Regions from separate parts of the Ruegeria sp. BF10 genome, predicted to be linked through region 3. Evidence: riboswitches for the same ligand, from Rfam matches in the RefSeq annotation. Region 3 holds a riboswitch; each other region holds the start of a gene.
The links. A riboswitch is a leader RNA that binds a small molecule or an ion and turns the genes downstream of it on or off. The one in region 3 is predicted to bind cobalamin.
Positions count from the first base shown of each region.

Region 1 (7,218 bases), on a different contig from region 3:
CGACTGCCCGCGCGTGTTGGAGATTTTCAGGTGCAGGGTGCTCTCGTCGGGTCGGGTCAATTCCACCGAAATTGTCGGCGGTCCGTCCTGCGGAACGCCTACGTATTTGACCGCGTTCGTCAGTGCCTCGGCCACCAGCATCGACAGCGTGACGGCCTGGTCCTGCCCCAGTTCGACAGGCGCGATCCGGCAGTCAACCTCGACCACCTGACCCAGAATTGGCGGTCGATGCGCCAGTTCGGCGACCAAATGCCCGATCAGAGCCTCGGTGTTGATCGTCGTCATCTGCGAGTTCTGGTTCAGGGTCTGGTGCACCATGGCCAAGCCGCGAACCCGACGCTGCAACTGTTCCAGCAAGCGCCGGGCCTCGGGGGTTTCGGCCTTGCGCAAATGCATGTTCATGATCGAAGCGATCAGTTGCAGGTTGTTTTTGACGCGATGGTGCACCTCGCGCAACAGCAGCGTTTTCTCGACAAGGTCCCGGTCGTGTTGCGCCTCCGCCTCACGGATCAACAAGACCATGCGGTTGAATGCAGTCTGGATCTGCTGAAACTCCTGCGGGGCGCCTGCGAGGCTTTCAATTGGGTCGCGCTCGCCCAACGCGAAACGACGCAAGGCTGAACGCAAGCTGTCGAGATGCCGGATCACCAATCGATGCAGGCCCCACAAGGCAACTCCCAGACCGGTCACCCACATCAGGATCGGAAAAGCAATGGTCAGGGCAGTGCTGCCTGCACCGACAGAGGCCAGCGCCGCCTCGCGTGGCCAACTGCCAATCACGGCGACTTCGCCCGGAATGATGCTGGCAACTGCAAAAACCCGATCCTCTCCGTCGGCCGTTTTAGCCGAAAATGTTTTGCCGGAACTGGACAGAACCAACAGGTTTTCTTTCGCGGGCGGTAGGAATGGTTTGACCTCATCCAATCCTACATTTGATGACAGCACTTCTCCGGTCGCGTCGAAAATGGCAACGACTACGTCACTTCCAGTATTGCCAACACCCAAGGGAGTCCGCGCCAGCGCATGAGGTATCGAGATGGAAACGAACCCCACAAGCTCGGTCCTGTTCAGGACCGGTTGGGTCACGATGATCACCGATTGCCCGGTCGCCGCGCCGGCACGATTGACAGAAAACGTAAGCTGCGGATTTTCCGAGATCTGCCCGAAACCGGGCGCGTCCGACAAATCGATGTCCTTCTCGACGGTTGAGCAAGCCATGACCCCGTTTGGCTGGATAAATCCGGCAAATACAAACTCGGGCTGGCGTTCGACGAACCGGCGCATAAGGCCCGAGCAAGCGGCTTTGTCCATACCTCCAGTCGAAAGCGCGGCGGTAAGTCCCGAACTTGCACCAACAGCTTTTTGCAGTAGCTCCCGCTCCCGACTGGCAGCTTCGATGGTGCGCGCCAGAACCGAGGCCCGCGATCTTTCGTCGGCCTCGGTAATCACGGCGCGTGTCTGCAATACCGCAATCAGCCCCGAAGGCAGAAGCGCCAAGGTGACCAGCGCGGCAAGATAAACGGTCAGGCTGCGCGGCTTCGCATCCATGAATCGTCAGGCCGCCGGTTGCGACTGGACGATTGACGCCGTGACGGCATCGGTCAATTCGATGGGTTCGTCGTCATCCAGATCCATAAGTTCGGCCAGTTGCGCGCGGGCCCGGTTCACCCGGCTTTTGATCGTTCCAAGAGCGACGCCGCACATCTCGGCTGCTTCCTCATAGGAAAACCCTTGTGCACCGACCAGCACCAGGGCTTCGCGCTGTTCATCCGTCAGTTGGTCAAATGCAACAGCAAAATCCTTCAAGGCCAAGCGTCCGTCATGGTCGGGCTTTTGCGACAGGCTTTCGGCCATCGCGCCATCCACATCCTCGACCTCGCGCTTGCGCTTGCGGCGCAGGGAAAAATAGGTGTTCCGGACGATGGTGAACAACCACGCCCGCATGTTGGTGCCTTCCTGAAACGAGTCGATGTTGCTCCACGCCTTGATCAGCGCATCCTGCACGATGTCATCGGCAACAGAACCGTTGCGGCACAGGCTGATCGCAAAGGCACGCATCGCGCCGATATGTTCGACAAGCTCTTCTCTGGGATCAACCATCCGAGCCTCCCGCGTCACCCGTTTTGGGAACACTGGTCTGGTTGCGCAGTTTTTCGAGAAGATCGACGAACCGATCCGGAACCGGTTCGTTGGCTACCTCATCGAAAGCCCGCTTGAGGTTTTCGTCGATCCGCTTTTCTATTTCTTGCCGATGTTCTCGGCTGGGCTGTGGTTTTGTCATGGCATCATCAGAAATTTTCACTTTTGCTGGAACCATAACGCCCCAGTGTGCGTTTGGTTCCCGAGTTTAGTGAAAAAAATGAGGAAAACATAGATGACCGAGCTGACCGGAGTTTCCGTCGCAGATCAAATTGGCCCGCTCTTGCCGTTTCTGCGCCGTTATGCCCGTGCCCTCACCGGTTCACAGGACAGTGGCGACGCCTACGCCGCAGCATCGCTTGAGGCGATATTGGCAGATCCCGCCCAGTTCGATGCCGATCTCGCGCCGCGGGTCGCGTTGTTTCGTGTTTTTCACGGTATATGGTCAACGTCGGGAATGCCCGTTGACGCTGATGGCGGCAGTTTTGACATCCAATCGCGCGCCCACGCCCAGCTGGCACGCCTGACGCCGAACACGCGCGAGGCCTTGCTGCTACGGACGGTCGAAGAGTTCTCGGTCAGCGATATCGCCGCAATTATGCAGATAGAACCCGCCGAGGCTCAGAAGCTGATCGATATCGCCTACGAGGAAATGGCTCGCCACACTTCTGGCCGCATTTTGATCATCGAAGACGAAGCAATCATCGCGATGGATCTTGAGACGATGGTGGCCGACCTGGGCCACCAGGTCATCGGGGTCGCACGCACCGAGACCGCCGCCATTGACCTGGCCAAGCGCGAGCCGTTCGACCTGATCCTGTCGGACATTCAGCTGGCGGACAAATCTAGCGGAATCGATGCGGTGAACCGCATCATTGCCCAGCACGGCGATTGCCCCGTCATTTTCATCACCGCATTCCCCGAGCGCCTTCTGACAGGCAAAGGCCCCGAACCCGCCTTTCTGATTTCCAAACCCTACACCGAAGAACAGGTCAAATCGGCCGTCAGCCAGGCCATGTTCTTTGCCTCTAGCGCCGTGATCGAGGTCTGACCCGGCAGGACCGCGCTGCAAGAAAAAACTCAGGCGATGAAACACGAGGAACACCATGGAAAACGAGATTGCACAGACCGCAGAGAACGTGACGAACACCGTTTGGGCCGAACTGTCGCAAGTTCTGAATACCGAGCTGTATGACGGGAAATCGCTGAGCGACCTGCTGACGCTCGAGGCCCTTCTTGGCCTTGTCGCGAACACGATCGCCGCGCTGATCCTGTTGGTGCTTGGGCTTGTGATTTCAAGATATGTCAGCCGGAAGATCCGGGGCGTCGGTGAAAAATCGGAACGCCTGGACGATACGTTGTTCAACTTTCTTGGCAATCTGGCGCGCTATACGATCCTGGCGTTTACCGGGCTGTTCATTCTGAACACGTTCGGGGTGCAGACGACGTCGATCATCGCGCTGATCGGTGCCGCCGGTTTGGCCATTGGTCTTGCGTTGCAAGGCACATTGTCCAACGTTGCAGCCGGCGTGATGATCATCCTGTTCCGGCCGCTCAAGATCGGCGATTTCGTCGACGTGAATGGGGTGCTCGGAACTGTAAAAGATATCACCCTGAACTACACCGAAATTGCGGATATGGGGAACGTCAAGGTTATCGTTCCCAACGCCGAGGTGTGGGGAAACACCATCAAGAACTATTCCGTCTACGAGACCCGTCGTGCCGAGTGGACGTTTGGCGTTGGATACGGCGTCAACTTGGCGGAGGCCGAGCGCGTCATTCGCGAGACGATCATGTCGGACGCCCGTTCGCTGGCTGACCCCGAACCGTTCATCCAGGTGAACAATCTTGGCAGCAGCAGCGTCGATTTTCTTGTCCGCGTCTGGTGCAAGTCTTCGGACTACTTCCAATACCAGGCAGACATGAAGCGCAAAGTCAAAGAGGCGTTGGACGAAGCGGATATCAATATTCCGTTTCCGACCCGCACTCTGTTGATTGAAGGCGAAAAGACTCAGCGAGAAAAAGCGATCGCGGCAGAGTAACCTTGACTGTTGACCCCAGATGCCTGAAGCCAGCACTCTTCAGACAAAATTAGGGGTTTGAGCAACGGAGGTGCGGTCATCGGGCTGGGTCGCTAAAATGATTGCCGCGACTGAAACGCCAAAATGAGTTGGCCTGATCCTCTCCCAATGAAGTGGTCCGCCATTATGCTTGGGAAAACCGAAGATCAGCATGGCAACGAAGAGACACAAGCCAGAGGAGATTGTCACGAATAGTAATCCTTGGGCTAGAACCTGAGCGGCAGTACCTGTCTTGGTAGGCCCAGCGCTGGTCAATATGATCCTACTCAGTCATTTCACGCTCAGACTCCGGCTGGCTCGAAGCTCAAACATGCAATTAAGTCCACTTGGCATCCCAGGGCAGGCAAAGGGTCGTGCCAACCTTCTTACCTATCTCGATGCCTGTCTGGTCGAAGCGACGCATGAACTCAGCGCCCGACTCGTCTTGTCTCCGTTGCAAAGTGACAGCTTCCTCTGAATCCGAAACGCTCACTATGGCACGATGAACGTCCTCTTTTAGATTGGGGGGGCAGCCGTTTTCGGTCGAAATCGGGCTCCCGTGCTTGTCAAAGAACTCGCCCGGAGTGACGACGACTTTGAACTGGTTTCCTGCGTCCTTTTCCGGTTTTTCCACCCTGCTTGTGTGACGTCAGCGCCAATGGGACAGTTTAAGTCGATTTGATAAGAGAGGGTTTCTGGCACATCGTACCCACCAAGGAGTGGAGATGAGACAGAAACCCGGAACACGCAAGAGCCACGGCGAGAAGGTTGTCAATGACATCCGCCGTGCCACACGCAAACAGTATTCGGCCGAAGAGAAGACCAGGATCGTGCTGGACGGCCTCAAGGGCGAGGACCACGTCCGAAACCCGTGCCCCCACCGCCACCCGCGGTTTGACATATCTGCAAGGCTGGTTTCCGGACTTGAAAGGGGCTTGCACCCGGTTGCGACACCTTCCCGGGATCCTCGTCCCAGTGGTTGATTGTCGAACCTGACCTTCCTTACCGTTGCGGGGGCAGTGCCGGAATTCCACCGGCTTCCCAATTCTCCGCTGCCTGAGAATCAAACAGCGGCACCTCACGATGGCAGCGTACTTTTTACCCGCTTGGGCGCTGAAATGCTGGCGGCATTTCCGGTTTCAAAACAGACATGGAAACATTCCGGCAAAGTGGACAGCACCGGGATCACGGTCCTTGGCTGAGGGGCGTGGCAGGCCCGCAAGCACGGCGTTCTGCGGGTCCAATGGCCTTGCGGTGTATGCGGCCACGTCTGACATCCACGCCGTCAAACTGACCCCCAACCGCGACGGCGACGGCCTGGTCGCTGTGATCAGAAACGAAACGTTGCGCGTCGCCTGACCTTGGCTGGGAAAGAGAGTGTCAGGCCAAAGGAAAGCGGTTTGCAGCAATGCCCGTTTGGGTGACGTTGATCCGTGCGGGATGGTGCTGGCTTGCCATGAGGCAGGTAAAGACGGCGAATATCCGTCATGCGAGAGTTGCCAGCCCATCCTGTCAACGGATGGTAGAAAACCTCATTTTGTCCATAAAAAATTGTCTTTTTTCGGAAAAACCATTACGTTTTCCGACAATGGTGGAAAACACCGGAGGCAGTAAGAGAGCAGATGCCAAAACCGAAAACAGGTGTTTTGCGGGCAAGGGTTCCTGCGCGCCTCATGGGAAAACGGGATGGTCTGTTTTTCCTCTGGGGGCAGATAGAACGCGCGCGTTTGAAAATCGAATGCGGCGAACGCGCCGAGGGCGCAGCCTCGGACGGGCCAAGGGCGAACACGGCCGGAGAGGTCAAGGGATCGACGACCGCATTGGTGGACGAGTTTATTTTCTACTGACTGTTGTGATGAAACCGGGCCTGGCGGCCCTATTTCTTCTCGAAGAACAGGATGACTTCACCCAGACGGACGCCATAGCGTGAGACATACGCGCGGTTCAGCAGACGGTCGTCATCCAGCAGCCACATCCAGTCGTCGAACTTGACACGCATGGTCCCGTTCTTGATCGGCAGGTCGATCTTGTATTTCCAGTTGAACGTATCCCCGCGTTCAATCCCGCTGGCGGTGCCCAGTACGCCAGGCGCCGTACCGGTCCATGTATCCTCTCCGGTTTTGGTCAATGTCCAGATGCGTTGTTCCGTCGCGCCATCATCGTAGACGAAGTCTTCGATCAGGGTCAGGGTTTCGCCGTCCCATGTCCCGTCGATATCAACTGTGAATCTGCGGGGGATATTTCCCAGAACATCCTGAAACTGACCGTAGGCCACGGTTTTACCGTCGAAGAATTCCTCGAGGTTCAACTGTCGGTCCGACAGAAATGTTTTTGGTACTTTGGGTTTGCTGGAGCAGGCCGCCAGAAGCGCGAGACTCGTGATGGCGACGCAGGCGATGAAAGAGCGAAAGGTGATCATTGCAACGGCTTCCCTTCCGAAGTCGCGTCATACCCGTTCGAACCAATCGCGTGGATCGGTTTTGATTTCGGGTTTGCACGCATCGTGGCGACCAGTTCCGCGACCTTGATGCCGAATTTGCGCATCTCGGACCGGTTCATGATGACGCCGGTTTCTGTCAGGTACATCCAGTCGGTGACATCCAGAGTATGCCCGCCAGCGTCCTCGGGCAGGATGATGCGATAGGTGAGTTTCACGGTTGACCCCGAGATGACACCCCGACCTTCGCCCACGATATCATCCGCCATTGCCGTGAATGTGTCTCCGGTTCCCAGCGTCAGGTACCATTTGCGGGTCATCTGTTTTCCGTTGGAATACGTGAAGTACTCGGTTAGCGTGCCCGCGTTGCCTTGCCATTCACCGGACATGCGCGCGACAAAGCTGTTCGACATTTTGCCGTTGGGGCCATAGATCAGGCCCTCGGACAAGATCTCTCCGTTCAGGTGTTTTTTCAGCGAAAAACCTGGCCCGGTGCCGCTGTAATCGGACGGCGATTGCGCGCGAAAACTCAGCAGCCTTGTGCGGATGAAGACAGCGGTCAGAAGGACCAGAAGGATGATG
Region 1 is NZ_JBQFTR010000005.1:45,965-53,182, forward strand. It holds gene ACR0DJ_RS17065 (sensor histidine kinase) at 1-1,548, opposite strand, end outside; gene ACR0DJ_RS17070 (RNA polymerase sigma factor) at 1,555-2,100, opposite strand; gene ACR0DJ_RS17075 (NepR family anti-sigma factor) at 2,093-2,281, opposite strand; gene ACR0DJ_RS17080 (response regulator) at 2,375-3,190, shown strand; gene ACR0DJ_RS17085 (mechanosensitive ion channel family protein) at 3,246-4,181, shown strand; gene ACR0DJ_RS17090 (hypothetical protein) at 4,537-4,833, opposite strand; partial or broken gene ACR0DJ_RS17095 (IS3 family transposase) at 4,925-5,074, shown strand; cobalamin riboswitch at 5,092-5,295, opposite strand; gene ACR0DJ_RS17100 (hypothetical protein) at 5,339-5,707, opposite strand; gene ACR0DJ_RS17105 (hypothetical protein) at 5,822-6,046, shown strand; gene ACR0DJ_RS17110 (DUF3833 family protein) at 6,076-6,618, opposite strand; gene ACR0DJ_RS17115 (DUF3833 domain-containing protein) at 6,615-7,218, opposite strand, start outside.
Region 1: another riboswitch for cobalamin. It lies ahead of ACR0DJ_RS17090 (hypothetical protein); the one in region 3 lies ahead of ACR0DJ_RS20225 (DUF4198 domain-containing protein).

Region 2 (7,218 bases), on a different contig from region 3:
GATGCGAAGGTAGGCGGATGGGCCGCGCCAGCCGGCGCCGGACCGGCGGCGCCCGGTCGGGATATCGAAACGCCGCCATTGGGCCCGCCCGGCGGCAGTGGCGGGGTATCCTGCAATCGCTTGATCAGTTCTTCGGGGCTGGGCAAATCAGCCACATGAGTCAGGCGGATAACGGCCATTTCGGCGGCCATCATGGCGTTGGGGGCAGCCGAGACTTCCTCGAGTGCCTTCAGCAGCATTTGCCACATCCGGGTCAGAACCCGCATCGGCAGAGCCTCGGCCATCTGTTGGCCCCGGGTCCGTTCGTCCGGAGAAACCGTCGGGTCCTGCGCCGCGTCAGGCGTGATCTTCACGACGGACACCCAATGCGTGATTTCGGCCAGATCGCGCAGCACCGCCAGCGGGTCCGCGCCTTCGGCGTATTGGCCGCTCAACTCGGTAAGTGCTCCGGCGGCATCGCCGCGCAGGATCATATCCATAAGGTCCATAACCCGGCCACGGTCTGCCAGTCCAAGCATTGCACGAACCTGATCGGCGGTCGTCTCGCCAGCCCCGTGCGAAATCGCCTGATCCAGCAACGAGGTCGCGTCCCGGGCCGATCCTTCCGCTGCTCGGGTGATCAGCGCCAGCGCGTCTTCGGCGATCCGGGCGTTTTCCGATTCGGCGATCTTGCGCAGAAGGCCAATCATGTCTTCGGGTTCAATCCGGCGCAGGTCGAAGCGCTGGCAGCGGGACAGCACAGTGACAGGCACTTTGCGGATTTCAGTGGTCGCGAAGATGAACTTCACATGCGCGGGCGGTTCTTCCAACGTCTTGAGCAGCGCGTTGAAGGCGCTGGTCGAGAGCATGTGGACCTCGTCGATGATATAAATCTTGTAACGCGCGCTGGCAGCGCGATAGCGCACGCTGTCGATGATCTCGCGGATATCGTTGACGCCTGTGCGGCTGGCGGCGTCCATCTCCATCACGTCGACATGGCGGCCTTCCATGATGGCGACACAATGTTCGCACTGACCGCAGGGTTCGGTTGTGGGGCCGCCGGTTCCGTCCGGACCGATGCAATTCATGCCCTTGGCGATGATCCTTGCGGTCGTGGTTTTGCCGGTGCCACGAATGCCAGTCATGATGAAGGCCTGCGCGATCCGATCGGCCGCGAACGCGTTTTTCAGGGTGCGCACCATGGCATCCTGACCCACCAGATCGGCAAAGGTTTCCGGGCGATATTTGCGGGCGAGAACCTGATAGGCGGGGCTGGAGCTGTCTGTCATGTCTTCTCGTTGGGATTCGGGGCTTGGGCACAGCGTAGTGGCCACCGTTGCCCGCGTCCACAGCGTGGTGTGATGATTTTTGTTTTAGAAACGAGTCGCTTTCGCACTAAACTGCGTTAGCAGATTTAATGACTCATTTTGTAAAGAGTTCTTTGGGGAGGACACGTTTCATGTCGCAGTTGGTGATCTACGCCCTGCAAGTCGGTGGCGGAACGCTTGCACTGACCTCGATGCCCGGACGTGGCGGGGATTATTTCAGCGATCTGGATATGATCGCAGGCTGGCAGCCGGGGCTTGTTGTATCCATGACAACGGATGTCGAGATGCTTCAGGATGGGGCGAAGGATTTCGGCAGCGACATTCAAAGCCGCGCCAGCAGATGGGTTCACCTGCCGATCGAAGATTTCGGAGCGCCGACACAGGCGATTGATGACGCGTGGCCGTCCGTCAGCGCCGCAGCCCGACACGCGCTGTCAGGAGGAGGTCGCGTTTTGGTGCATTGCCGTGGGGGCTGTGGCAGGTCAGGTATGGTTGTTCTGCGGCTGATGATTGAATGCGGCGAACGCGCGGACACAGCGCTGGAACGATTGCGGGCGGTGCGCCCCTGCGCCGTCGAAACGGATGCGCAACTGGCCTGGGCCTCGCAGCGTGCGCAGGCACAGGTCAGTCTGGACTCAGATTGAAATCTGCGCGGGCGCGCAAACAGGTTTTCGCGGCCGGATCGTGGAAACTTCGATCATCGCGCAGGGTGGGGTTTGCACGACGCCGGATGGCATCGCACTGACCGTGTTTCCGAAGACCAATTCGGCATAGAGGTTCAGGGGCTCAATTGCGGCTTCGGGCTGCGTGCCGCAAAAGACACGAATGCTGTCTGATTGCGCCCTGAAAACTGCGTGACATCCGTCGGTGCAATGTGACAGCTCGCTGCTGCCCTCAATCTCGAAATCATCACTTGTGGCCGAGGTCGCCTGGGTCATGGCTTCGGATATCGAGCGCGCCAGCCGCGCCAAAGCGGGGCAGGTTTTGCCCGTCCGCTGACATACTGTTGCACTGAATTCATGCGTTTTTGTCTTCCAGATCATCCTGCGCCCTCCGCGCGTGGTGGACAGGATATTTGGGACAGGTGGGACAGCGTGATGCCGTCAGGACCTGCCCGGACACCCCGTCCGAGTTTCGGTTTCGTTTCCGATGGCAGGTCTCCTGACTTGCGGGTCATCGCTTTGCCGACCTTCCCAGCCTTTCGGGCCAGTGGTGTTTTGGCATCGCTTACCGCTTACAGTTGCGGGGGCAGTCGCGGATTTGGTTGTTGCCTGCATGACCAGACATTACCGCACCGTGTTCCCTTTTCATCCCGACCCCTTGTGGAGGCCGGAAACCATCACACAACCGCTAGCGTTTGAGCACGCATCGAGTCAAGCCGATCTTTTGGCCGGACGCTTGGTCATGCTGGATACGATGTAGGTTCATGCATAGTGTCGAGGGTGTCGAGGTTCGGAAACCGGATTTACCAAGCGAAAAGCCAGAGATCATGTTGGATACAGAGCAAACGGTATTGACCGAGGAGTTTCGCTTTCCTTCCGGGCAGAAAACACTGTCTGCCCGGTTGTATAGCCCGCTGACTTCGCCCGAAATCGTCGTCGTGCTGAACAGTGCAACGGGTGTGCCGCGTGATTATTACCGTCATTTCGCACGATGGCTTGCCGCTGAGAAGGGTATGGCCTGCCTGACCTATGACTATCGGGATTATGGGCATTCCTTGACCGGCCGCCTGAAAGACTCGCGTGCGACCATGGCGGATTGGGCCTTGATCGACATGCCCGCGGCACGGGCGGAAATGCGTCGGCGATACCCGAATGCGAAACACTGGACCATCGGCCATTCCGTCGGCGCGATGTTGGGGCCTGTGCAACCGGATATCGATCTGATTGACCGGATGATCTGTGTGTGTTCGGGGCTTGTGACCCTGAGCGACCATCCGTGGCCCTATCGGGGTTTGGCGGGGTTGTTCTGGTACGGCCATGCTCCGCTTTTGGCCCGAGCCCTTGGCTACCTTCCCGGAAAGGCGATCGGGTTTGGCTCGGACCTGCCGGCATCGGTCTATTGGCAGTGGCGCAAATGGTGTACCGCGCCTTTGAATTATGTGCCTGAAATCGGGCATGAGTTACCTGCGGCGCAGTGGAAGGATTCTGGAACGCCCGTGGATTTGTTCACCTTCGAGGACGACCAGATGGTGCCGCCGGAAGCGGTTTGGCGGCTTGCGGACCTTTACGGCCCCGATGCCAACCGTCACCTGCTGAGCCCCGCCGATTTCGGGTTGCCTGAGGTTGGACATATCGGAGCATTTGCCCGGCGCAACGCAGCGGTTTGGCCGCGACTGATCGCCTGACCAGACGCGGCGCAGGACGGGCCGGGCACCGTCCTGCCATCACCGGTTACGAAGCTTCTTTTCCTTCATGACGCCACGGACCATCTTGCCGAACGCTTTGTCCCGCGCCCGGGACTGCGCGACAGTTTCTGAGTTGCGCTGATCTTCGCGCCGAAGCTTGCGCCACCGGTCCAATCGAGCCGGGTCAAGCGTGCCGTGGCTGATCGCCTTTTGCACGGCACATCCGGGCTCGGAGCTGTGCTGGCAATCCGAAAAACGGCAGTCCCGGCTCAACGCGGCAAGGTCCGAGAAAACGTCGTCGATCCCGTCCTGAGCGTCCAGCAGGCGCAACGCGCGCATACCGGGTGTATCGATCAACCAGCCGCCGTTGCGCATCCGGTGCAGTGCCCGAGCGGTCGTCGTGTGCCGGCCCCGCGCGTCATCCTCGCGAATGTCCGAGGTGGCGAGATCCTGACCGGTCATGGTATTGGCAAGCGTCGTCTTGCCAACGCCCGACGAGCCAACCAGCGCTCCGGTCTGGCTTTTGGGGCACCAGGACAGAACCTTTTCAACCTCTGCCGGGTCCAGCGCGTTGATCGCCAGAACCGTCAGGAACGGGTCCAGTGATTGTACCTGTCCCGTGAAACTTTCAGGGTCCGCCGATTTGTCGGCCTTCGTCAGAACGACGACCGGGTAACACCCGGCCTGATACGCAAGCGCCAGATATCGTTCCAGCCGGGGCAGATTGAAATCGGCATTGCAGGAACTGACGATGATCAGCACATCGACATTGGCTGCGATCAGTTGCGTCGCGGCACCTGTTCCGGCGGCGCGCCGGTGCAGCAGGCTGCGCCGGTCGAGCAAATGGCGCACGCGTTTGTCGTCGTCGGTGAGAACCCAGTCGCCAACGGCATAGGTGCCGGTTGATTGATCGAGGGTCAGCAACGGGACTTCACCATCCGGGTTCAGCCCGATCAGGCGGTCCCGATGAACGGAAGTGATGCGAAAAGGTGTGCAGGAAGGATAAGCCGCGTGTTGCGCAGCAAAGTGAGAGGACCATCCCAGGTCCGAAAGTGTAAGAAACATTGGTCTGCCTGTCGTCAGAAACAGCACTCCCGACGGATGGCAATCGCTCATCCCCGGGTCATGTGTTCAGGCAGTCAGTTGATACCGTGAGGTCAGAACCGTGCTGCCCGAAGGATCTTTGCTACAATCATAAAGCCCTCCTGCGGCCAAGGTTCATTAAGGTTCATAAAGTGAGAGGTTGGACATCGACCCAAGCGGGGCTCGTTGTGGCTGCTTCCTTCCGGACCTGACCAGGTTGGCGAGGCGCTCGCCCGCGCCAACCTCTCGACTCTGGATATAGGGAAGGCTTCGGAAAAAGACAACCCGTCAGAGCGTCAGGCGAATGCGCGCAAAACCCTGTTCGTCAGGTTCCAGAATCGTGGGGGCAAACCTGTTCAATTCGTCGACATATTTCAAAGCACCGGGCCCTGTCCGAAGAATGGTCTTCATCCCCGATTTCGGCATCAGCGAGAACGGATAAGGTTGCCGGGCCAATGGGTCGGGTGGCAGGCGGTGCGTCATGTAGTCTCGCAAAATGTCCCGGATATCCAGCGGGGGCAGATCTATGGCAGGGGCCGATGACACATGCGGGAAATGTCCGCCTCCGCTTGCGCGATAATTATCGAGCGCAACGACAAATGTCTGATCCGGCCGCACGGCTTGGCCCGCGCAAGTCAGATGATGCACTCGCCTGTGGCCGGGATGGATCATTTGCCCCCCGACATCGTAACGCGCCGGTTGCGACGGGTCGATCTGATAGGACAGGCCAAAGATGACATCGAAATTGTATCCCGCCCGATCCCGGTCGAACAGTTCTGCCTCGGCATCGGGGAATTGTTGGTTGAATGCACTGGCTGACATCTCCAACCATTCCAGCAGCTGCGCACCCGTGATCTGAACCGCGCGCAACTCGTTGGGAAAGACATGCAGGTCCGCCACGTGACGCAGACAGATTTCACCGGGTGGCACGTCCGTGTAGTGCCTGGGGCCAGAGCGTCCGCCGCATTTGGCTGGTGACGCGGCTGACAACAGCGGCAGCTCTGCAAGCGGGGTGCCGTGTAAAAAAGGGCGCAACGCGGCTGCTTGTGCGGCGGCAACAAGCGTCAATCCACGATCCGGCGCACAGAAGCTGAAATAGCTGTGCAATGTCTCCGAGACGTGCGCAACGGGCGCTGCCATGTCCTGACGGGTCTGCTGATGTGCGTGTTCAACCAGATGCGCGATTTCCAAATCTTCGCCAATCGCGGTGCCGCCCATCGAAATCGGGCGCAATTCGGCGTGGCTGTCAACAACACGCAGCCCCGACTGGGGCTGTAGGGTAACGGCGAGATCGATTACTCCAAGATATGCGCCTGCCGAGCCGGGCATGACAACCGGCGTTCCATGCACCAGCCCTTTCACGTAATCCACATTCGGGGTTTGCGCGCCGGTGCGTGCGGGAAGGGTCAGGTGAGTGTGCCCGGCGACCACAGCGTCGATGCCCTCGATCGCGGCCAGGGGAATAACGGCATTTTCAGTGTCGGTCGCTGTGTCCGGGTGTCCAAGCCCGGAATGGGCGAGCGCCACGATCAGATCGCACCCCTTTACGCGCAAAAGACGCGTCAGGGACCGGGCCGCGACAACGATGTCGTCCGCCTCTACGGTTTCGTTCAGATTGTGTTCTTCCCAACGTGTTGTCTGCGGTGGCAGAACCGAAAACACGCCGACGCGAATGGGTACATCCTTGTTTCCCACCGACACGATACGGTCGAGGATCGCAAAACGCTGCCATGATTGTCGTTCTCCGGACCGATGAAGATTGCCGCACAGAACCGGGCACGGAGCTTGCGCAAGGGTCTTGTCCAATGTAGGCAGCCCGAACCCGAAATCATGATTGCCCAGACCAATCGCATCATAGTCCAGCGCCTTGAATGCCTGCATCATCGGGTGGGGTTTGTCGTTCCGAACGGCCCATTCGCCCATCGGCGTTCCCTGGAGCGAATCCCCGTTGTCGAACATCAGTACCAGCGCGTCTGTGGCCTCGTGTCGGGCCTTGCGGATCAGGCTGGCGGTGCGAGTCAACCCAAGCGTTGGGTCTGGTGTGTCCGCGTAATAGTCAAAACCGGTCAGATGCATGTGCAGGTCGGAGGTGGCAAGAATACGAATACGCCCACGGTCTTTTGTGGGGTGAGCCTGCGTCGTTGGGTTTTGCTTCACTTTTGTTGTTCTGCTTTTGAATGTGGCAATGGGCTAAAATCATCAAAACGCAGTCTAGATGATTTTTCCGAGGCTGCCATGCGGCTTTTCGGCGGCGCGTCTCTGTGTTTTGCGTCTTGAATTGCCATTGCAACAGGGCCTGAGACATGGCAGCCCTGTGCGCAAGACCAGAAGGAATTCCAATGAAAAAAGCAGAGCAGGTGACTTTCGGCGGCTCGGGCCTGAATCGGGCAGCACATCTTCGTGGGGATTCCGAGAAGCTGTCCGAGATGGCGCGCAACCCTGCCGCGCGATGCATATTGTTGTGGCGAGGCAAGCTTCTGG
Region 2 is NZ_JBQFTR010000009.1:8,208-15,425, forward strand. It holds gene ACR0DJ_RS19520 (DNA polymerase III subunit gamma/tau) at 1-1,268, opposite strand, end outside; gene ACR0DJ_RS19525 (protein-tyrosine phosphatase family protein) at 1,439-1,951, shown strand; gene ACR0DJ_RS19530 (hypothetical protein) at 1,943-2,350, opposite strand; cobalamin riboswitch at 2,442-2,663, opposite strand; gene ACR0DJ_RS19535 (alpha/beta hydrolase family protein) at 2,734-3,654, shown strand; gene rsgA (ribosome small subunit-dependent GTPase A) at 3,694-4,719, opposite strand; RNA gene ffs (signal recognition particle sRNA small type) at 4,888-4,986, opposite strand; gene ACR0DJ_RS19550 (bifunctional 2',3'-cyclic-nucleotide 2'-phosphodiesterase/3'-nucleotidase) at 5,026-6,894, opposite strand; gene ACR0DJ_RS19555 (hypothetical protein) at 6,891-7,022, opposite strand; gene nudC (NAD(+) diphosphatase) at 7,077-7,218, shown strand, end outside.
Region 2: another riboswitch for cobalamin. It lies ahead of ACR0DJ_RS19530 (hypothetical protein); the one in region 3 lies ahead of ACR0DJ_RS20225 (DUF4198 domain-containing protein).

Region 3 (7,218 bases):
TGACTGGCTCCATCGTGCCGACCAAAACCATCAGGGACAGGATCACGGCATTGGCGGTCAAAGCAATCTCGACCGCTTTCCAGAAACCCTGCCAGCTTGCGGGGAATCCCCAAAGCGTGAACATCGGGGCTCCGGGCATGGAAAAGGGCAGCAGGACCAGCATGAACAGGATGAACCCATCCATCATGGCCATTCGCTTCAACGTCTTTCGCCACGGCAGACGGGAAACTATCAGAAGCGAAAGCGACACTGTCAGCGCCGCGCAAAGCGCGCCGAGGGATGACAGCGCCACGGTCACGACAGCAAAAGCAACCGCCATGACGATACGCATCCGGGGATCCAGCTGGCTGATCAGACCGTCCGGCCCGTCACCGGCTTCGGCCAGTGTTTTTTCTTGGTGCCCCAGAACGTGTGCCATCAGGACGCCAGCTTGCGGCGGGCCGCCATGTAAAAGCCCAGACCGAACAGACCAACGATGTACCCGATCCCGCCAAGGATGGTTTGCAGGTCATTCTGTTCGCGATAGGCCGCAATCTCGCGCCTGAGCGGGCGCAATTCATCACGCACGGCTTTGGCGATAACCTGCTGTTCTTCGACGCTGAGAGAAGCCGCCGAACCGCTGGCCGGTGTCAAAGCAGCCGAAGACGAGTCTCCGGTTTCTGCCACGGCAACACCCAGAACCCGCGCGACATCTTCGGCAGACATCGTGACTTCGGCCACATGCCCGGCGCCAAGGTCAGCAAAGAAGGTGTGCGCCACGGCCGAGGTCGGCGTGTAGACAAAGAAACCGTCCGCATCCGTGACCGATCGACCCAGCTCGGCCCCGTCCGGGCCGGTGACAATGACCTCGGTCCCGCTTGCCATATCACCGTTGGAAAAGCCGATCTCGCCCTCGATCACGTCTCCCGACTCGAAAACGCCGGCTATGACCTTGTGCGCCAGGGCAGGCACGGGCGCACAGCACACAGCCAGTATGACAACCAGATGCTTCATGTGGTTGCTCCTCTGAAAAACAGTTCGGGCTTGACCTTGCGCGCCAACAAGACGGCGAACCCGGTCAAAATCGCCTCGATGGCCATGACTGGAATATGGGCGAAGAAAACAAGCTTGGCAGCGGGCAGGAACTCATCCCCCGACAGCGCCAGGGAAATCGCGACCATGCCGGTTGTCGCCGCAATTGCAAATGCGCCGCCGACACCGCCCCAAATCGCACCTTGCAAAGGTGTCCCGCGCGCGATCAGACGACCGAACAGCATTCCGGCCACCACCGCGGGCAGGGCGATATTGACGGTGTTGATCCCCAGCACCGTCAACCCGCCAAAGCCGAAAAAGACCGCCTGTAGCAAAAGCCCGACGAACAAAGCCGGGAATGCGGCCCAACCAAGCAGCAGCCCGGCCATACCGTTGAGGATCAAATGGACCGACGACGGACCAATGGGTACGTGGATCAACGATGCTACGAAGAAACTGGCTGACAGCACACCGGCAGTGGGGATGCGATCAAGATCCAGAGACCTGAGACCCATGGCGATCCCGCCCGCGGCCGCTATGGCGCCGCCAACAACAACCGGGTTGGAAAGGGCTCCGTCGACGATGTGCATTCGGGGTTACTCCAGATCCCAGGCGCGAATCCAGATCACCGCATCCTGGCTGAGTTCTTTGCCCTCATGTTCGGTTGCCGGACCGGATCCAAGTGCTGCGAAACCCCAGTAGCCGTCTTTTGGAACGCCGAACGAAAAATACCCGTTGTCGTCAGATATTGCGACCACCGCACCACCCGGCATTGGTGACACTTTCGGTGCAGAAGCGGCCGAGCTTTCCATGTCGGGTTCGGCGGCCATGTACTCGATCTCGATCTCGGCCCCCGCAACCGGCTGACCATCAGCCAGCACACGGCCCGTGAAAGTCGAACCCGCGATGATGTTGGTCGGCTTGTTCAGCGGGATAATCTCGGTCGCCAGCCCCACGGGATTCATCCAGTCGGTCGGCAATTCGTTACGGTTCAGGAAGGCTTTGGTGAGCTGTTGGATATAGATGTCTTCGGATTCCTCATAATAAGGCTGAGGAACCGTCACCAGCACATAGTCGCCCGAACGTTTGACCGGGACACTGCCCTTGAACGCCGCGCCCTCGTTTTCCCCGCCGGTGAACCGGATAGGTTCCAGCGTGTCCAGCAAATCGGTCTTTTCACCGTTGTGGATCACATAGAATTCCTGCGGCTTTTCCAGATCCATGACATGGCCATTCTCGAACGGATGCCAGAAAATCAGTTTGACCGGTACATCGCCCGGTTTATCGATCATGGTGTCGGTGGTGTATTCCAAAAGGAAATGCGCATCTGCGATGGCAGGAAGAGCCACCGCGGCAGCGGCTGCGCTGAGCAGCGTTTTCATGAACAGTCGTCCTTGTCCCTTCGCGCCAATCCCGGCGCGAAATTCGTTTTGACCACGGGACATACAACGCCAAATTACCCTTTCAGGCATCCTGGTCCGACGCACATCCCGTCGCCGATTAGGAGTGCCCGTTAGAGGGCACATGTCCGGCAGGTATCCTGACTTGCGGGTCAAAGCGTTGGACTGGCCTTCCCGGGCAAACCCCAGTGGCGTTTCAGCCCTGCTCGCCGCTTACAGTTGCGGGTGCAGTTGCGGAATTGGGCCTGAGCCCGCACCGCATTCCCTATTGATTCCAGAGCAAGCCCCGGAACCGGACATGCCGAGCGGCTTGCCAGACAACTCAGCCCTCGGTCAACGAAAATGTGCCGTGGCCGTCGAAAAAATGCTGAATTCGGCAGTTCGGGCGGGTAAATCGACTTCGTGAAAAATCCAAGGCAGCAGGATGATTTCATGCCTAAGCTTCTGAAAGATACCTTTCCGACAATGGCAGGCTTGCCGCGCCCAGTGAGCGTGCTTCCGGGCCCACGGTCCCTTCCAGCACCACGGGGCGCTCAAGACCGGTCAGGTTAAGCTCAGACAGTTTGTCTTCGACCATTTCAACCAAACGCGCCTTGATGTCCTGCGGCATCCAGCCGTCAATCTTCACGCATTCGAAATCTATCAGGCTACAGGATGAGACAATCGCATGGGCAATCCCGCTCGCCGTCTGTTTCAACCAGTTTTCCAGTTGAACATTTGGCACATCCCAACGTTCGGTCGTTTCCCATAAAGACAGCGAGGTCGCCCCTGCTGTCGTGATCGCACGCTCGAGCACATAAAGGCTGGCCACGTCGATAAGCGGCCTGACACCGCCCGTACCATCCGGCACAGGCAGGGGGCCGATCGCACCCGAGTTTCCACGCCCCGAAAAGATCGCGCCATTGAGAACCACACCGCCGCCAATGAAAAACCCGATATAGAAGTACAGAAAATCCCTTGGTCCATCGGCCGGACCGAATACCAGTTCCGCACCACAAGCCGCCGTTGCGTCATTTTGCAGAAAAACCGGCATATCGAGGCGACCAGCCAGGTCAGCCTTCAGGTCTGATACGCGCCACGGGTCCATTTCTTCCTGAGGAACCTGAAGGGCCTGGGCCCAGTCCCACAGGTAGAACGGCATGGCAATTCCAAGACCCGCAATCCTGCCTTTGGCCTCGGGCGACATGGATGACATCATTTTGCCCAGACTCTGCGTGGAAAACTCCAAAGTGGCTTTCGGCGTTGGATAGTCATAGGTTCGCCGCTTGCGTTGCCGCACGTTTCCCACAAAGTCAGTCAAAACCAGCTCGGTACTGCGGCGCCCGACCTTGAGCCCAAAGAAAAACGCACCATCCGGGTTGAGACGCATGGGAACGGAAGGTTGCCCGACTTTCCCGCGGACCGGTTCACCGCGCAGAAGCAACCCATCCTTTTCCAATTGACGCATGATGACGGAAACCGTTTGTGCCGACAGTCCCGTCATGCGCGCGAGTTCGGACTTCGCAAGGGCCTGATGACGTCGGACAAGCGACAACACCAGCCGTTCGTTGCGGGCCCGCATGCCGCTTTGATTGGTTCCGCGCACCACTGACCCCTGTGAACCAATCGAGTTTTTCCGTGATGAATTTTCCGGCACGACCACCCCTTTCCTGCTGAAGAATGGGAAAGCCCGCCCGCCCTGTCAATAATAATTAAGAGTGATTTATTTATTGACTCAAATTTCGATTCTTGTGATTGTTTCTTATGGGATCAGGGTTTTTGCCTGATCGCCCTCGTGCCCTACTCGGCATAGGAAAAACTGGGAGGATAATCGATGAAACTTGCAAAACTTGCGGGTGCAGCTGCGCTCGGGGTTACTGCCATGGCTGGCAGTGCAATGGCGGAAGGTGAAACCGTTTGCCTGATCACCAAGACAGACACCAACCCGTTCTTTGTCAAAATGAAGGAAGGCGCGACAGCGAAGGCGGAAGAGCTGGGAATGACGCTCAAAGCCTTTGCTGGCAAAGTTGACGGCGACCATGAAACGCAGGTGCAAGCCATTGAGACCTGCATTCTGGACGGCGCCAAGGGCATTCTGCTGACGGCTTCGGACACTTCATCCATCGTTCCGGCCGTGAAGCAGGCGCGGGATGCAGGGGTTCTGGTTATTGCTCTGGATACGCCGCTGGAACCCATTGACTCGGCTGACGCGACGTTTGCCACGGACAATTTCCTGGCCGGGCTGCTGATTGGACAATGGGCAAAAGCCACGCTGGGCGACGCGGCCAACGACGCCAAAATCGCGACACTGGATCTTGCCGTCAGCCAGCCGACAGTGGATGTGCTGCGCAATCAGGGTTTCCTGCAAGGCTTCGGTATCGATCTGGCGGACCCGAACGTGATCGGCGATGAAGATGACCCCCGTCTGGTCGGAAGTGATGTCACCGCCGGCAACGAAGAAGGTGGTCGCCGCGCGATGGAAAACCTTCTGGCCAAGGATCCGACGATCAACGTTGTTCACACCATCAACGAACCTGCGGCAGCAGGCGCTTACGAAGCGCTGAAAGCCATCGGGCGCGAAAATGACGTGCTCATCGTTTCCGTGGACGGAGGCTGCCCGGGCGTCCAAAACGTTGCCGACGGTGTGATCGGCGCGACGTCACAGCAATACCCGCTGTTGATGGCATCGCTGGGGGTTGAGGCCGTCAAGAAATGGGCGGACGAAGGCGTGAAACCAGAAAACACACCCGGCAAGGATTTCTTTGACACCGGCGTGGCGCTTGTAACGGACAAGCCTGCCGAAGGCGTCGAGTCGATCTCGGTCAAAGAAGGCATGGACCTCTGCTGGGGATGACCTGACCACCCGGAGGGCCGCAGAGGGCGGCCTTCCGCTTTTCAAACCACCCAATCGCCCGAAAACTTGCTAAAGTCGTCAGTGACCTGACGCTTTGGGGGAACATTCATGTCCGATACTTCACGACGATCAGACGACTTCGAAGCCGCTGCGAAAGGCAGCCCGGAACAGGTTGCCGAATTCGACGATCACCACCGCGGGTTTGTCGGAACGGTTCAGCATTTTCTGCATGTGAACCCCTCTCTGGTGCCGTTGATCGTCCTTGTGGCTGCCATCGTCATTTTCGGTGTCTTGTTGGGCTCCAAGTTTTTCTCGCCATTTGCACTGACCCTGATTTTGCAGCAGGTCCAGATCGTCGGGATCGTGGCGGCGGCGCAAAGCCTCGTCATCTTGACCGCCGGTATCGACCTCAGCGTCGGGGCAATCATGGTGATGTCGTCGGTTGTCATGGGACAGTTCACCTTCCGATATGGGCTGCCGCCATCGGTCGCGATCATTTGCGGCCTTTTCGTTGGCACAGCAATCGGCGCGGTGAACGGTTATCTTGTCAGCCGCATCAAACTGCCACCGTTCATCGTGACGCTTGGCATGTGGCAAATCGTTCTCGCGGCAAATTTCCTTTATTCTCAGAACGAAACGATCCGGTCACAGGAGATCGAGGAACATGCCAGCATCCTGCAACTGTTCGGTGCCAAGTTCAACGTCGGCGGGGCAGTATTCACCGTCGGCGTGATCTTCATGCTGGTGCTTATCCTCGTGCTTTCCTATGCGCTTCGTCATACCGCCTGGGGAAGGCATGTCTATGCGGTCGGTGATGATCCGGAAGCTGCCGAGCTGTCCGGTGTCAATGTGCATCGCACGCTGATGTCGGTTTACATGCTGTCCGGGCTGATCTGCGCCTTCGCGGGTTGGGCTCTGATTGGTCGGATCGGGTCCGTGTCTCCGACCTCTGGCCAGTTGGCCAATATTGAAAGCATAACGGCGGTCGTGATCGGGGGCATATCCCTTTTCGGTGGCCGCGGGTCCATTCTCGGATCATTGTTCGGAGCGTTGATCGTCGGGGTCTTCACGCTTGGGCTTCGATTGCTGGGCGCTGATGCGCAATGGACGTTCCTGTTGATCGGCATCCTTATCATCGCAGCGGTCGCGGTCGACCAGTGGATCAGAAAGGTGGCAGCCTGATGGAACCTATTCTCAAAGGACGGAACCTTGTGAAGCGCTACGGCAAGGTAACGGCGCTGGATCAGTGCGATTTCGATCTGATGCCGGGCGAGATTCTGGCCGTGATCGGCGACAACGGCGCAGGCAAGTCAACACTGATCAAGGCGATATCGGGCGCGGTGGTGCCGGATGAAGGTGATGTTTGGCTGGAAGGCCGCAAAGTGAATTTCCACTCGCCGATTGACGCGCGCGAAGCCGGTATCGAAACGGTCTACCAGACGCTTGCGATGTCCCCCGCCCTGTCGATTGCGGACAACATCTTCATGGGGCGCGAAATCCGGCGCAAAGGGCCGTTGGGATCATGGCTCCGAATGCTCGACCGTCCGGCGATGGAGAAATTCGCCCGCGACAAGCTGAGCGAACTGGGCCTGATGACGATCCAGAACATCAATCAAGCCGTTGAAACTCTGTCCGGGGGTCAGCGTCAGGGTGTTGCCGTGGCGCGGGCCGCGGCGTTCGGATCAAAAGTCATCATCCTGGACGAGCCAACGGCCGCACTGGGTGTGAAGGAAAGCCGTCGCGTTCTTGAACTGATCCTCGACGTGAAATCGCGGGGCATTCCGATCATCCTGATCAGCCACAATATGCCACATGTTTTTGAGGTCGCCGATCGAATTCACGTGCACCGGCTTGGCAAACGCCTCTGCGTCGTTGATCCCAAGGATTACACGATGTCCGACGCTGTGGCGTTCATGACCGGTGCCAAGGAACCGCCCGCCGAGGATCAGGCCGCGTGACGAATACACGTGCCAC
Region 3 is NZ_JBQFTR010000011.1:16,246-23,463, reverse strand. It holds gene cbiQ (cobalt ECF transporter T component CbiQ) at 1-418, opposite strand, end outside; gene ACR0DJ_RS20235 (cobalt ABC transporter permease) at 418-993, opposite strand; gene cbiM (cobalt transporter CbiM) at 990-1,601, opposite strand; gene ACR0DJ_RS20225 (DUF4198 domain-containing protein) at 1,608-2,393, opposite strand; cobalamin riboswitch at 2,525-2,723, opposite strand; gene ACR0DJ_RS20220 (ROK family transcriptional regulator) at 2,848-3,972, opposite strand; gene ACR0DJ_RS20215 (sugar ABC transporter substrate-binding protein) at 4,225-5,244, shown strand; gene ACR0DJ_RS20210 (ABC transporter permease) at 5,353-6,426, shown strand; gene ACR0DJ_RS20205 (ATP-binding cassette domain-containing protein) at 6,426-7,202, shown strand; gene ACR0DJ_RS20200 (nucleoside/nucleotide kinase family protein) at 7,199-7,218, shown strand, end outside.